Regions from separate parts of the Streptosporangium sp. NPDC048886 genome, predicted to be linked through region 2. Evidence: predicted binding sites of a transcription regulator. Region 2 holds the regulator's gene; the other holds the start of a gene.

Region 1 (6,722 bases), on a different contig from region 2:
CAACGACCTGGGCGACCAGTTCGAGGTCGTCTCCGAGGCCACCGACCTCGTCCCGGTCCGCAAGGCCCTGCAGGAGGCCGGGATCGACTACGACTCGGCCGAGTCCAGCTTCCTGCCGACGCTGAACGTCCCGCTCGACGAGGACGGCGCGCGCAAGGTCTTCAGGCTGATCGACGCCCTGGAGGACAGCGACGACGTCCAGAACGTCTGGGCCAACTTCGACGTCTCCGACGAGGTGCTGGACAAGCTCGACGCGTGAGGTCCGGTGCGGCGCCCGTCTCTCCGAGGAGAGGCGGGCGCTCCGCCGTCTGATACGGACTCCACGTCGTCTGTGGCGTTTGTCCCCCAGGGGATGTTTGTCCCCCAAGGGCGGGGCAGATCACGCGGACGATGGGAAACCCTGATCTGATCTTCGCGCTGGCGGGCGCCGGCGCCCTGCTCGCGGCCGTCCTGCCCAGGCTGCTCAACCGCAGGCCCTTCTCGCTGCCGCTGGCCTGCCTGATCGGCGGGGCCCTGCTCTACCTGCTGCCGCTGGAGCTGCCCAGACCCGACCCGGTGGCCCACCGGGCCCTGGTCGAGCACGCCGCAGAGATCTGCGTGCTGATCTCGCTCATGGGCGCCGGGCTCGCGATCAACCGGCCCTTCGGGCCGCGCGGCTGGGCCTCCACCTGGCGCCTGCTGGGGTGGACGCTCCCGCTGACCGTCGTGGCGGTGGCCGGCGTGGCCTCCGCGCTGCTGGGCTGGCCCCCGGCCGCGGCGCTGCTGCTGGGCGCGGTGCTCGCCCCGACCGATCCGGTGCTCGCCTCCGACGTGCAGGTCGGCGAGCCCGTCGACTCGGAGAAGGCCGACGACGAGGTCCGTTTCACCCTCACCTCCGAGGCGGGGCTCAACGACGGCCTCGCCTTCCCCCTGGTGTTCGCCGCCGTCGCGATGACGGCCACCGGGGGCCTCGGCTGGGTCGGCGGCTGGGCGCTGGTCGACCTGCTCTACCGGTGCGGGGCCGGCCTGGTCTGCGGGCTGCTGACCGGCAGGCTGCTGGGCCGGCTCTTCTTCCGCGCCCAGGTCTCCGATCTGCGCCTGGCCGAGCACCGGGACGGCTTCGTCGCGCTGGCCGCGACGTTCCTGGCCTACGGCCTGACCGAGCTGGTGCACGGGTACGGCTTCATCGCGGTGTTCGTGACCGGGTGCACGATCAGGGCGGCCGAGCGCACCCACGGCTACAACGGCGTGCTGCACGGCTTCATCGAGCAGATCGAGCGGCTGCTGACCGCCTGGCTGATCCTGCTGCTCGGCGGTTACGTGGCGACCGGCGGCCTGGCCGCCCTCACCTGGCGGGGCGCGGCCGTCGGGCTGTCGCTGCTGCTGGTGATCCGGCCGCTGGCCGGCTGGGCCGCCCAGCTCGGCGGCCCGGCGGGCCCGCGTGAGCGCGGCGTGACGGCCTTCTTCGGGATCCGCGGCATCGGCTCGCTGTTCTACCTCGCCTACGCCCTCGGCCAGGCCGACTTCGGCGTGCCCGCCGAGGAGCTCTGGGCGGTGGTCGCCTTCACCGTGCTGGCCTCGCTCGTCCTGCACGGCGTCACGGCGACCCCGGTGATGCGGCGGCTGGACCGCCTGCGCGACAGGGCGGGGGCCGCGGACGCCGAGCCCGCCACGCGCCACCTGTAGGGACCGATTCACCTGTGGTGACGATTCGCCTTAGCTCGCGTTCTCTGCCTAGGTTGGAGCCTTGTGGAACTACGTGATCTGACCGTCGACGATCTCGACGCGGTGCTGGACAACCGCAAGCGCGCCTTCGGGCCCGTCCCCGAGGGGGTGCAGGAGGTCTGGCGGAAGCTGGCCGTCCCGGCGCTGGAGGAGGGCAGATACCTCGGCGTCGTCGACGGCGCCCGCCTGGTGGCGACCAGCCGGATCAACGACTTCACCCAGTGGTGGCACGGCAGGCCGATCTCCATGGGCGGCGTCGCCTCGGTGACCGTCGCCCCCGAGGACCGGGGGCGGGGCGTCGGCCGCACCCTGATGCAGGCCACCATCGACCGCTGCGCGGCCCTGGGCCATCCGGTCTCGGCGCTCTACCCGGCCACCACCCACATCTACCGCTCCCTCGGCTGGGAGCACGCCGGCGCCATGCACGTGGCGACCCTGCCCGCCGAGGCGCTGCGCACGATCAGGCCCACCGAGCAGGTCAAGATCCGCCGGATGGGCCCCGGCGACGCCCCCGAGGTGGTCGCGCTCCTCGGCCGCGTCCACGCCGCCACCCGAGCCTCCGGCCCCCTGAGGCGGGGTGAGAGCGCCTGGCGCGTGCTGCTGGAGAACAAGGACGACTTCCTCTATCTGGCCGACGACGGCTTCGTGACCTACCACTGGGACGGCGGCGACATCAGGGTCTCCGCTCTCGTCGCGGGCTCGGAGGCCACGGCGCGGGCACTGTGGTCGCTGGTCGGCACCTCGGCCTCCGTCGCCAAGTCGGTCCGGGCGGTCGTCGCCCCCGACGACCCGGTGTTCTGGCTGATCGGCGACCGTCCCGAGGACCACGTCGCGCAGACCCGCTGGATGTTCCGCGTCGTCGACCTCGTCGCGGCCGTCGCCGGGCGGGGCTTCCCGGCGGGCGTCACCCTCGACGCCGCTATCCAGGTCGACGACCCCCAGCGCCCCGGCAACTCCGGCCCCTGGCAGCTGTCGGTCTCCGGCGGCTCCGGTACGGCCGAGCCCACCGCGACCCTGCCGGGATTCACCCCCACCTTCACCGCGGCCGGCTTCTCGGCCCTGTACGCCGGGATCCCGGCCGCGACCCTGCGCCGCTCGGGGATCCTCACCGGCCCGGCGGACTCCGACGACGCCCTCGACGCCGCCTTCCACGCCAAGCCGTACATGCTGGACCACTTCTGACGGGCGCCGCCGGGTAGCCGTGCGAGCGGCGCTCCCACGCGGTAGAGTCGGGCACCGAACAGGTGTTCGGCGAGCGGAGGCGTGTCGGTGCGGTTGCCCGAGCTGCGGGTGATGGGGGTCGACCCGGGGCTGACCCGGTGCGGACTCGGTGCGGTCGAGGGACGGCCCGGGGCGCCGCTGAGCCTCGTCAAGGTCGGAGTCGTCCGGACTCCGGCCGACGACGAGATCGGGGCCAGGCTGGTGGCGATCGAAGCGGGCATCGAGCAGTGGCTCGACGAGGTCGAGCCCGACGCGGTGGCCGTGGAGCGGGTCTTCGCCCAGCACAACCTCAGGACCGTGATGGGCACCGCGCAGGCCTCCGCGGTGGCGATCCTGTGCGCCTCCCGCCGGGGGCTGCCGGTGGCGTTGCACACGCCGTCGGAGGTCAAGGCCGCGATCACCGGCAGCGGCACGGCCGACAAGCAGCAGGTGGGGACCATGGTGACCCGGCTGCTGCGGCTGGATGCGATGCCCAAGCCCGCCGACGCCGCCGACGCGCTGGCGCTGGCGATCTGTCACGTGTGGCGGGGCGGGGCACAGAACCGGCTGGCGGAGGCGGTCGCCAGGACCAAAACCGGGCCGGGCACGACCGCCGCCGCCTACTTCCGGGGGCGGGGCCGGGCCGGATATTCGAGAGGAACCACACAGTGATCGCCTCGGTGCGGGGACGGGTGGCCGCGGTCGCGCCTGACGGCGCGGTGGTCGAGGTCGGCGGGGTGGGGATACTGGTCCACTGCACGCCGGGCACGCTGGCGACGCTCCGGGTGGGCGAGGAGGCCCGGCTGGCCACCTCGCTCGTGGTCCGGGAGGAGTCGCTGACGCTGTTCGGCTTCGGCAGCGACGACGAGCGCGCCGTCTTCGAGATGCTGCAGACGGCCAACGGGGTCGGCCCCAAGGTCGCCCTGGCGATGCTGGCCGTGCACACCCCCAACGCGCTCCGGACGGCCGTGGCGAGCGCCGACGTGAAGGCGCTGACCAGGGTCCCCGGCGTCGGCCCCAAGGGGGCCCAGCGGATCATCGTCGACCTCAAGGACAAACTCGGCACCCCCGAGCAGGCCGTCAACGCCGCGCTCAACGGCGGCGCGTCCGCGCCCGCCTGGCGCGACCAGGTCCACTCCGGTCTGGTCGGACTCGGCTACTCGGCCAGAGACGCCGACGAGGCCGTCGCCGCCGTCAGCTCCCAGGCCGACGCCGAGGTGGCGGAGGGCCGCTCCCCGCAGGTGGCGGCGTTGCTCAAGGCCGCGCTCCGCGCGCTGAGCGTCCGATGAGGGGGGCGCGCCCGATGCGGGCCTCCCGCGGACGCGGCGGCTGTGGCGAGGCGTGGACCGCCCACGTGGACCGGGTCCGGGCCGGCGGGCCGGGAGCGGGCCGGGTGGCCTGGGCTGAAACCTGGGATGACAGAGGCGGGGCCGGCGGGCCGGCGACCGCGCGTGCGAGTGAAGGCGGACCGGCGTGAGCTTCGAGCGGGATCTGGTGGCGCCGGACGCCGAAGGGGACGAACGCCTGATCGAGGCGGCGCTGCGGCCCAAGCGGCTGGATGAGTTCATCGGCCAGGCGCGGGTGCGCGAGCAGCTGTCACTGGTGCTGCAGAGCGCGCTGCGACGTAACCGGCCGCCGGACCACGTGCTGATGAGCGGCGGGCCCGGGCTGGGCAAGACGACCCTCTCCATGATCATCGCGACGGAGCTCTCCGTGCCGCTCCGGATCACCTCCGGGCCCGCGCTGGAGCGGGCGGGCGACCTGGCGGCGATCCTGTCGACCCTCTCGGAGGGAGAGGTCCTCTTCATCGACGAGATCCACCGGATGGCCCGTCCGGCGGAGGAGATGCTCTATCTCGCGATGGAGGACTTCCGTGTCGACATCGTGGTGGGCAAGGGGCCCGGGGCGACCGCGATCCCGCTGGAGGTCGCGCCGTTCACCCTGGTCGGGGCCACCACGCGGGCCGGGCTGCTGCCCGCGCCGCTGCGCGACCGGTTCGGGTTCGTCGCGCACATGGACTTCTACGAGGTGGCCGAGCTGGAGCAGGTGCTGCACCGCTCCTCGCGGCTGCTCGGTCTGGAGCTGCCCGGCGACGCGGCGCACGAGATCGCCGGGCGGTCGCGGGGCACGCCCCGCATCGCCAACCGGCTGCTGCGCCGGGTCCGCGACTTCGCCGAGGTGCGCTCCGACGGGGTGGTCACCAGAGACGTCGCCTCGGCGGCGCTGAACCTCTACGAGGTCGACGCCGAGGGCCTCGACCGGCTCGACCGGGCGGTGCTCGGGGCGCTGCTGCGCAAGTTCGGCGGCGGTCCGGTGGGGCTGTCCACGCTGGCGGTCGCGGTGGGGGAGGAGCCGGAGACGGTCGAGGTGGTCGCCGAGCCGTTCCTGGTCCGTCAGGGCCTGCTGGCGCGCACCCCCCGGGGCCGGGTCGCGACCGCCGCCGCCTGGCTCCACCTGGGCCTGACCCCGCCGCCCGACGCCTTCGGCGCCTCGATGATCGTCGATCTTGAGGATGATCCGGGCCCCGTCTGACGTTGGGTTTCGATGGGGAAACCGTACAGAGTTGATCACAGATCGGTGACAACGGTATCGAAATGGGAACTTCCCTGCGCGCCTGTCCGTGACTTCGTTGCCGCGCTCTTACAGCTCGCCTAAACTCCGTGGCTTGGCTGGCTGTGTAGGCTGACGTGCTGAGCGGCGTGGCCGCATATGACGTCCGGCGCCAGGCCGGTCATTCTTAAGCCTAAGGAGCGGCCCTATGGGCGACTACTCAAGCCTTATCATGATCGCTCTGATGGTCGTGGTGTTCTACTTCCTGCTCATCCGGCCGCAGCGCAAGCGGCAGCAGGAGCAGTCTCAGATGCAGAACTCCCTGACCCCTGGAACCCGCATCATGACCACGACGGGGCTCTTCGCGACCGTTGTGGCGATCGATGCCGACGACGTGATCCTGGAGATCGCCCCCGGTGTCGAGACCCGCTGGGTCAAGGCCGCGATCGGCCGCGTGCTGACCCCGGTCGACGACGAAGATGTCAAGTCCGTCGACATCGTGGACGACAATGTGGTGGAGACCGTGAAGCCGCACGGTGACGACCCGGACTCGCCGAAGAAGTGATGATCAGGCTAACCGACCATCCCCTATAGCCGAAAGAACTGACGACCAGTGGCCCGACCGACCAGCGGCCAGAGCAGACCGGGGCGTATGCTCCTGGTGCTTCTGGCGATCATTCTCGCCATGGGCGGGGTGATGTTCCTGAACAAGGCGTTCACCCCGGAATATGGCCTCGACCTCGCCGGCGGCACGACAGTGACGCTGCAGCCCGTCACGCCGAACGGCAGCGCTCCCACCGAGGAGAGCCTCAACCTCGCCGTCAGCATCATCCGGAACCGGGTTAACGGCAGCGGAATCTCCGACGCCGAGGTCGCCAAGTCCGGTGACAACATCGTCATCTCCGTCCCCGGAGCGGGCCAGGAGGAAGTCGTCAAGCTGGTCGGCACCACCGCGGAGCTCCGTTTCCGCCAGGTGATGGCGGTCACGGCCGGGTCGCCGCCCCCTCCCGGGCAGATGTCCACCCAGGCGCCGACGCCGTCGCCCACCCCCGCGGCCACCGGTAAGCAGACCTCCAAGACGCGGCAGCCGGCCCAGACGGCCACGCCGAGCCCCACCGGCTCGCCGGCCGGCCGCGCCCTGTCCTCGGCGCTGACCAACCCGAGCCCGGCCACCACGCCGGCCCCCTCGGACCGGCCGCGCAAGAACGCCTCCCCGTCCGCGGAGCCGCGCAAGAACGCCTCCCCGTCCGCGGAGCCGAGCAAGAGCG
Region 2 (6,722 bases):
GCCGGTGACGGCGACGTTGTCGGTGGAGGCGTTCCAGGCGAGGGAGGCGCTGGTGGAGGTGGTGGCGGTGGAGCGGAGGTTGCCCGGGGTGCTGGGCGGTGTCGTGTCCTCGCCTCCGCCGTTCTGGGTGGTGACGTTGAGTTGGTTGCTGGGGGTGGAGCGGTTTCCGGCGGCGTCGCGGGCGCGGACGGTGTAGCTGTAGGTGGTGGCGGGGGTCAGGCCGGTGTCGGTGTAGGTGGTGGTGTTGACGGTGGTGAGGAGGGTGGCGCCTCGGTAGATCTCGTAGCCGGTGACGGCGACGTTGTCGGTGGAGGCGTTCCAGGCGAGGGAGGCGCTGGTGGAGGTGGTGGCGGTGGAGCGGAGGTTGCCCGGGGTGCTGGGCGGTGTCGTGTCCTCGCCTCCACCGCCCCCGCCGGTCACCGCGATGGCGGAGACCGTCGCGTAGTTGGCTCCGCCGTTCATGTTGAACTGGATGTTGAGCGCGCCGTCGGTGACCGTCGCGGGGAAGGTCCGGTCGCAGGCGGTGAGCGCCCCGCAGGAGGCGAAGATGTCGAAGCCGGTCAGGGCGTTGGCACCCTCGACGCGGACGTCGAACTTGCGCTGGCCGGCCGCGTTGGCCCAGTCCTCGACCATCTTCAGCGTCACCTGGTAGGTGCCGTTCGGGACGTCGAAGCGGTAGCCGCCCCAGCCGTTGAAGGTGTTGTAGTTCTGGTAGAGGGAGTCGTCGGTCGTCCCGGCGATCGCGCCGGTGGTCGAGCCGCCCCCGTAGCTGGTCTGGTAGCCCCAGTCGCCGCTGGAGTAGGCCTTGTCGGCGACCCACTGGTCTCCCGCCGCGTCGGTGAGCGCGGATCCGCCGGCGTTGGCCCGGATCGGCACGGTCACGGCGGCCGACGCGCCGGGCGCCGTCGCGACGGCCCCTCCCAGCGGGAGGAGGACCGCCCCCACCACGCCTAAGAGTTTCAGGACAAGTCGATTTCTCATGGGCGACCGCCTCTACGACCTGGAACTGGGGGGTTAATTAACAGGAAACTTTACTGTCAATTTGAACCGAACGTAATCACGTGCCCCCGCGCCGTCAATGGTGCGAAATTTCGGGGGGCCCAACCGCTCGGGGAGAGGTTTACGGCCAGCGCCAGGCGATGCCCAGCACCCCGGCGGCCACGTCGGCGGCGGCCATGTGGACGGTGTGATGGGCGGTGGGCACCAGGACACCGGTCCGGAAAGGCGTCTGGCCCGGGCCGGATCGGACGTAGGAATGGCATTCGGCCGGCAGGGCCAGGGGATCGAACCGCACCTGGAGCAGGAAATGCGCGACCGGCTGCCGGAAACCGTGGCCGTGGTCGACACACGGCCGCGTCGGCCTGTCGACGCTCTCCCACTCGAAGACCCAGGTGTCACCGGCCCGGAGCACATGGTCGAAGAGCAGCTCGGCGACCATCACCGCCCGACGCTGGTGTCGCAGGACGGTGCCGACCCTGCAGTTCTCCAGAGCGTGGATCTCACACCCTTCGAGGTCGGTGCCGGGGTCGACGAACGACCTGACCACATACCGGTCCATGCCGTCGCGCCGGGCCCGGACCAGGGTGCGGGTCCACACCGACGCGCACCTCCGCGCCGCGTCGATCAGCACCTTCTGCTGCTGGATGATGACGACGGCGTCCTGGTCGCGTGAGCCCGGCAGCGCGTCCAGCAGCTCGCCGAGCGCCCCGGAACGCTCGTCCAGCCCCGGCCCGCGGTCGAGGAGGCGGGTGAGCGAGCCGCCGGGCAGGCGGAGGATCTCCTCCAGGGCCGTGACGACCAGCGTGGACTGCTCGCCACCGGGGCGCCGGTGGCCCCGCTGCCAGTCGCTCAGGGTGGACAGCGCGACCGTCAGCCCGCGCTGGGCCAGGCGGGACCGGATGCGGTCGAGTGGCAGGCCGCTCTCCCGGATGCAGGCGCGCAGGGCCTGGTGGAACGGGCCCGAGTGGAGCAGGGGGCCGCGGTCGGCTGCCGGTTCGGGGAGGCGGCGAGGCATGAGGGCGCTCCTCGGCTGTCGAGGCGGGCGGCTGGGGATCGCCCGCACCCCTCCCCCGCGAGGACGGCACGGACCGGCCGCGCTCTGTGGGGAGTGAGCGTAGAACGTCTCGTGATCCACGGAAAGGTCGCTACAGGTAGCAATTGCCGAAATTTCATCGCCTGTGGCTTATTCCGAGCCGAAAACAGAATCAGCGCATGCCCGGCACCCCCCACAAACGTGCCCGATACCCCCACAAAGGAGAAGTGCGCCTGCCGATCTGTTCAGGGCGCTGACAGTCTGTTCAGGACGCTGACAACGGGCGCCGCACCCGTCGGGTTCGGCCCGGAGAGCCCGTGCCGGTCGGGGAGCCCACACCGGCCCGAGAGCCCGTCCCGCTCGGGGAGCCCGGAACGGCCGGAGAGTCCGGAACGGCTGGGACGGCTGGGACGGAGGTCTCGCCGTACGGCCTCGAGGGCGGCCCCGAGCACACCACGAGGAGCGGGATCCCGGTCCGGGGACCCCGCTCCTCGTGGTGTGCCGTCTCAGAGCTTGCGCAGAACCGCCACGACCTTGCCCAGGACGGTGGCCTCGTCGCCGGGGATCGGGTCGTAGTTGGGGTTGTGCGGGACGAGCCAGACATGGCCGTCCTTGCGCTTGAAGGTCTTGACCGTGGCCTCGCCGTCGATCATCGCGGCGACCACGTCACCGTTGTCGGCGACGGGCTGCTGGCGGACGACCACCCAGTCGCCGTTGGCGATGGCCGCGTCGATCATCGAGTCGCCGGTCACCTGGAGCAGGAAGAGCGTGCCCTCGCCGACAAGCTGCTTGGGGAGGGCGAAGACGTCCTCGATGCTCTCCTCGGCGAGGATGGGGCCACCGGCGGCGATCCGGCCGACGAGCGGCACGTAGGCCGCGGTCGGACGGCTGACCGGGGCCTCGTCGGTGCCGGAGTCGGGGTCCACCCACAGCACCGGCTCGCCGGGCAGGCGCACCTCCAGCGCGCGGGGGCGGTGCGGATCGCGGCGCAGGTAGCCCTTGCGCTGCAACGCCGTCAACTGGTGCGACACGCTGGAGGTGCTCGTGAGCTGCACCGCCTCGCCGATCTCCCGCATGGAGGGCGGGTAACCGCGCTGCTGCACCGAGTCGCGGATCACCTCAAGGATCTTCCGCTGCCTGGGGGTGAGGCCGAGGGAGTCACGCCTGCGCACCGCCAGGTCGCTGACGGCCGAACCGTTCTCGTCGTGCCCGTTCATGCGGTCTCCTCGCCTCCCGATCTGTATCTCTTACGTCGCACACAGCGACCGTACCCCCGTTGAAGATCGTATTCAAACAATTGTTCGAGTCGTTCTCGAAATCAGCGGTGGCGTGGTGTACAACATCGTACGGGAGTTCGATCGACATCGTGTTCGATTCGCCGATCTTTCTTCGACATGTGTTCGGCCAGGTCGAAGGGGTGGGGGGCCATCATGAAGACGACCACGGCGACGAGGGGGCCCGGGCGCGCGTCCGTCCGGCGTCCCGGGCCTGCGGGAAACATCCGATATCCTGATCCGCCCCTCCGGCTCACCCGGCGGGGGAGGATCGTGGTGGTGGCGGCGCTCACGCTGGTCACCTTGGGGGCGCTCTGGGTCGGCGCGCGCATCGACGCCGCCTCGGCCTTCGAGCGGAGAGGTCACGAGGGGCTGCCGTGGGTCGTGGTGCACGGGGGCGACACGCTGTGGGAGATCGCGGACGCGGTGACGCGGGACGGGGATCCCGCCCCGACGGTCCGCCAGATCATGGACCTCAACGGCCTGTCCGACTCGGTGATCCGGCCCGGGGTCCGGCTCTATCTGCCTGACGGCTCCGCTCCCTGAGGGGCGTGGCCGACAGGCCGGCCCGCGTGTGAGATGACGGGCCCGGGGCGGCGCCGCGGACGCGCGTACGGGGAGGGTGTTCCGCGTGCGGGGGCGTTCGACGTCCCGCCGGGTGCCGGGCTCGGCGCGCCGTGGACGTGCGTGCGGGGGGCGGCCGGGGCGGCCGAGGGCCGGCCGGGGCCGGCGTGGAGGCGATCGGGTGCCGGGCGAAGGTGATCAAGGCCGCCGAGGGGGTAGCCGGGGGGTCGCCAGGGGGCGGCGGAGGGGGTGACACGCCCGGCCCGTGCGGATGTGATGCGCTGATCAGCGACTTCGTCCGACAGGGCCGTTTCAACTTGCGTTCATGGTCCGACACTCCTACCGTTGACCACAACATCTAGTGGCTTAATCGGCGTGCTTCACCATAGATTGTGTTTCCATTACCGCACCTCGACTATTCGGGGGGCGTGCGCGAGCGTCTCGACAGGCGCCGGGAAACACGCGAGAAGGTGGGCCACTCGCCGGCTCAAGGAGGCGACACGCGTGCACTGTCCGTTCTGTCGTCATCCTGACACCCGGGTCATCGACAGCCGGTCCACCGAGGACGGCGGGGCCATCCGCCGCAGGCGCACGTGCCCGGAGTGCGGGCGCAGGTTCACCACGCAGGAGACGGTGCTGCTCATGGTCAGCAAGCGCAGCGGGGTGACCGAGCCGTTCTTCAGGGACAAGGTGATCGCCGGTGTCCGGCGGGCGTGTCAGGGACGCCCGGTCAGCGAAGACTCGCTGGCCCAGCTGGGCCAGCGGGTGGAGGAGAGCATCCGGGCGACGGGGGCGGCGGAGATCGCGGCCCACGAGGTGGGGCTGGCGATCCTGGGGCCCCTCCGCGACCTGGACGAGGTGGCCTACCTGCGGTTCGCCTCGGTCTACCGGAGCTTCGAGACCCTGGCCGATTTCGAAACCGAGATCAAGCAGTTACGGGCGGAACGCTCCGCCAAGCAGGACTGATTCACACCCCGGGCGCCGGGGGACAGAGCGGCGCGTTGATTGGTCCGACTCGTGGGCTCCACGGAGCCCCGGAAGGGGGAAGTCATGACGGAGACGGTCGGTGGCGCGGCGGCGCGCGGGGGCAAGCGGTTGCGCAAGGGGCTGAAGATGAAGCGCGTCTTCACCACGCCGGGAGTGCATCCCTATGACGAGGTGCGCTGGGAGCGCCGTGACGTCGTGATGACCAACTGGCGGGACGGCTCGGTCAACTTCGAGCAGCGGGGCGTCGAGTTCCCCGGGTCCTGGTCGGTCAACGCCGCCAACATCGTGACCACCAAATACTTCCGCGGCGCGGTCGGCACCCCGCAGCGCGAGTGGAGCCTGAAGCAGCTCGTCGACCGGGTGGTGGGCGTCTACACCCGGACCGCGGTCGAGGAGGGATACTTCGCCTCCGACGAGGACGCCGAGATCTTCGACCACGAGCTCAAGCACGCCCTGGTCAACCAGGTCTTCAGCTTCAACTCGCCGGTCTGGTTCAACGTGGGCACCGCCTCGCCGCAGCAGGTCAGCGCCTGCTTCATCCTCGCGGTCGATGACCAGATGGAGTCCATCCTCGACTGGTACAAGGAAGAGGGTGTGATCTTCAAGGGCGGCTCCGGCTCCGGGGTCAACCTCTCCCGGATCCGCTCGTCGAAGGAGCTGCTCTCCAGCGGCGGCACCGCCAGCGGCCCGGTCTCCTTCATGCGCGGCGCGGACGCCTCCGCGGGCACCATCAAGTCCGGCGGCGCCACCCGCCGCGCGGCCAAGATGGTCGTCCTGGACGTCGACCACCCCGACATCGAGGAGTTCATCGAGACCAAGGCGCGTGAGGAGGACAAGGTCCGCGCGCTGCGCGACGCCGGGTTCGACATGGACCTGGGCGGCAAGGACATCGTCTCCGTCCAATACCAGAACGCCAACAACTCCGTGCGCGTCTCCGACGAGTTCATGCGCGCGGTGGAGCAGGGCGAGGAGTTCGGCCTGCGCGCCCGCCTCACCGGCGAGATCATCGAGAAGGTCGACGCCCGGCGGCTGTTCCGCAAGATGGCGACGGCCGCGTGGGAGTGCGCCGACCCCGGCGTCCAGTACGACGACACGATCAACGACTGGCACACCAGCCCGGAGACGGGCCGCATCACCGCCAGCAACCCGTGCTCGGAATACCTGCACCTGGACAACTCCTCGTGCAACCTGGCCAGCATCAACCTGATGAAGTTCCTGAAGGACGACAACTCCTTCGACATCGAGAACTTCGTGAAGATCACCGAGCTGATCATCACCGCGATGGACGTCTCCATCACCTTCGCCGACTTCCCGACCGAGAAGATCGACCAGACCACCCGCGCCTACCGCCAGCTCGGCATCGGCTACGCCAACCTCGGCGCGCTGCTCATGGCCACCGGCCACGCCTACGACTCGGCCGGCGGCCGGGCCATCGCCGGTGCCATCACCTCGCTGATGACCGGCGCCTCCTACCGCCGCAGCGCCGAGCTGGCCGCGGTCGTCGGCCCCTATGACGGCTACGCGCGCAACGCCGACGCCCACAAGCGCGTCATGCGCAAGCACGCCGCCGCCAACGACGACCTGCGCACGCTGGAGGCCATGGACAAGGCCATCCACGTCGAGGCCTCCCGCCAGTGGACGGAGTGCCTCAAGCTGGGCGAGAAGAACGGCTACCGCAACGCCCAGGCCTCGCTGCTGGCGCCCACCGGCACCATCGGCCTGATGATGGACTGCGACACCACCGGCATCGAGCCCGACCTCGCCCTGGTCAAGTTCAAGAAGCTCGTCGGCGGCGGCTCCATGCAGATCGTCAACCAGACGATCCCGCGCGCGCTGCGGCAGCTGGGCTACCTGGAGGAGCAGGT

What was found. Region 2 encodes LexA, which represses DNA repair genes until DNA is damaged. Its sites were predicted from a motif close to TCGAACANNTGTTCGA; they were not measured.
Region 1: ruvC (crossover junction endodeoxyribonuclease RuvC) is a predicted target of LexA. The motif match lies at 2,941-2,956, and genes of this name have one in related genera.

The regions. Positions count from the first base shown of each region.
Region 1 covers NZ_JBVJHH010000011.1:46,589-53,310, reverse strand. Annotated here, with positions in the region: gene ACZ6R6_RS15445 (YebC/PmpR family DNA-binding transcriptional regulator) at 1-259, shown strand, start outside; gene ACZ6R6_RS15440 (cation:proton antiporter) at 391-1,665, shown strand; gene ACZ6R6_RS15435 (GNAT family N-acetyltransferase) at 1,729-2,886, shown strand; gene ruvC (crossover junction endodeoxyribonuclease RuvC) at 2,989-3,576, shown strand; gene ruvA (Holliday junction branch migration protein RuvA) at 3,573-4,193, shown strand; gene ruvB (Holliday junction branch migration DNA helicase RuvB) at 4,378-5,436, shown strand; gene yajC (preprotein translocase subunit YajC) at 5,663-6,019, shown strand; gene secD (protein translocase subunit SecD) at 6,107-6,722, shown strand, end outside.
Region 2 covers NZ_JBVJHH010000009.1:107,896-114,617, forward strand. Annotated here, with positions in the region: gene ACZ6R6_RS13130 (glycosyl hydrolase family 18 protein) at 1-981, opposite strand, end outside; gene ACZ6R6_RS13135 (hypothetical protein) at 1,121-2,014, opposite strand; gene lexA (transcriptional repressor LexA) at 2,539-3,249, opposite strand; gene ACZ6R6_RS13145 (hypothetical protein) at 3,309-3,545, shown strand; gene ACZ6R6_RS13150 (LysM peptidoglycan-binding domain-containing protein) at 3,586-3,852, shown strand; gene nrdR (transcriptional regulator NrdR) at 4,375-4,836, shown strand; gene ACZ6R6_RS13160 (vitamin B12-dependent ribonucleotide reductase) at 4,921-6,722, shown strand, end outside.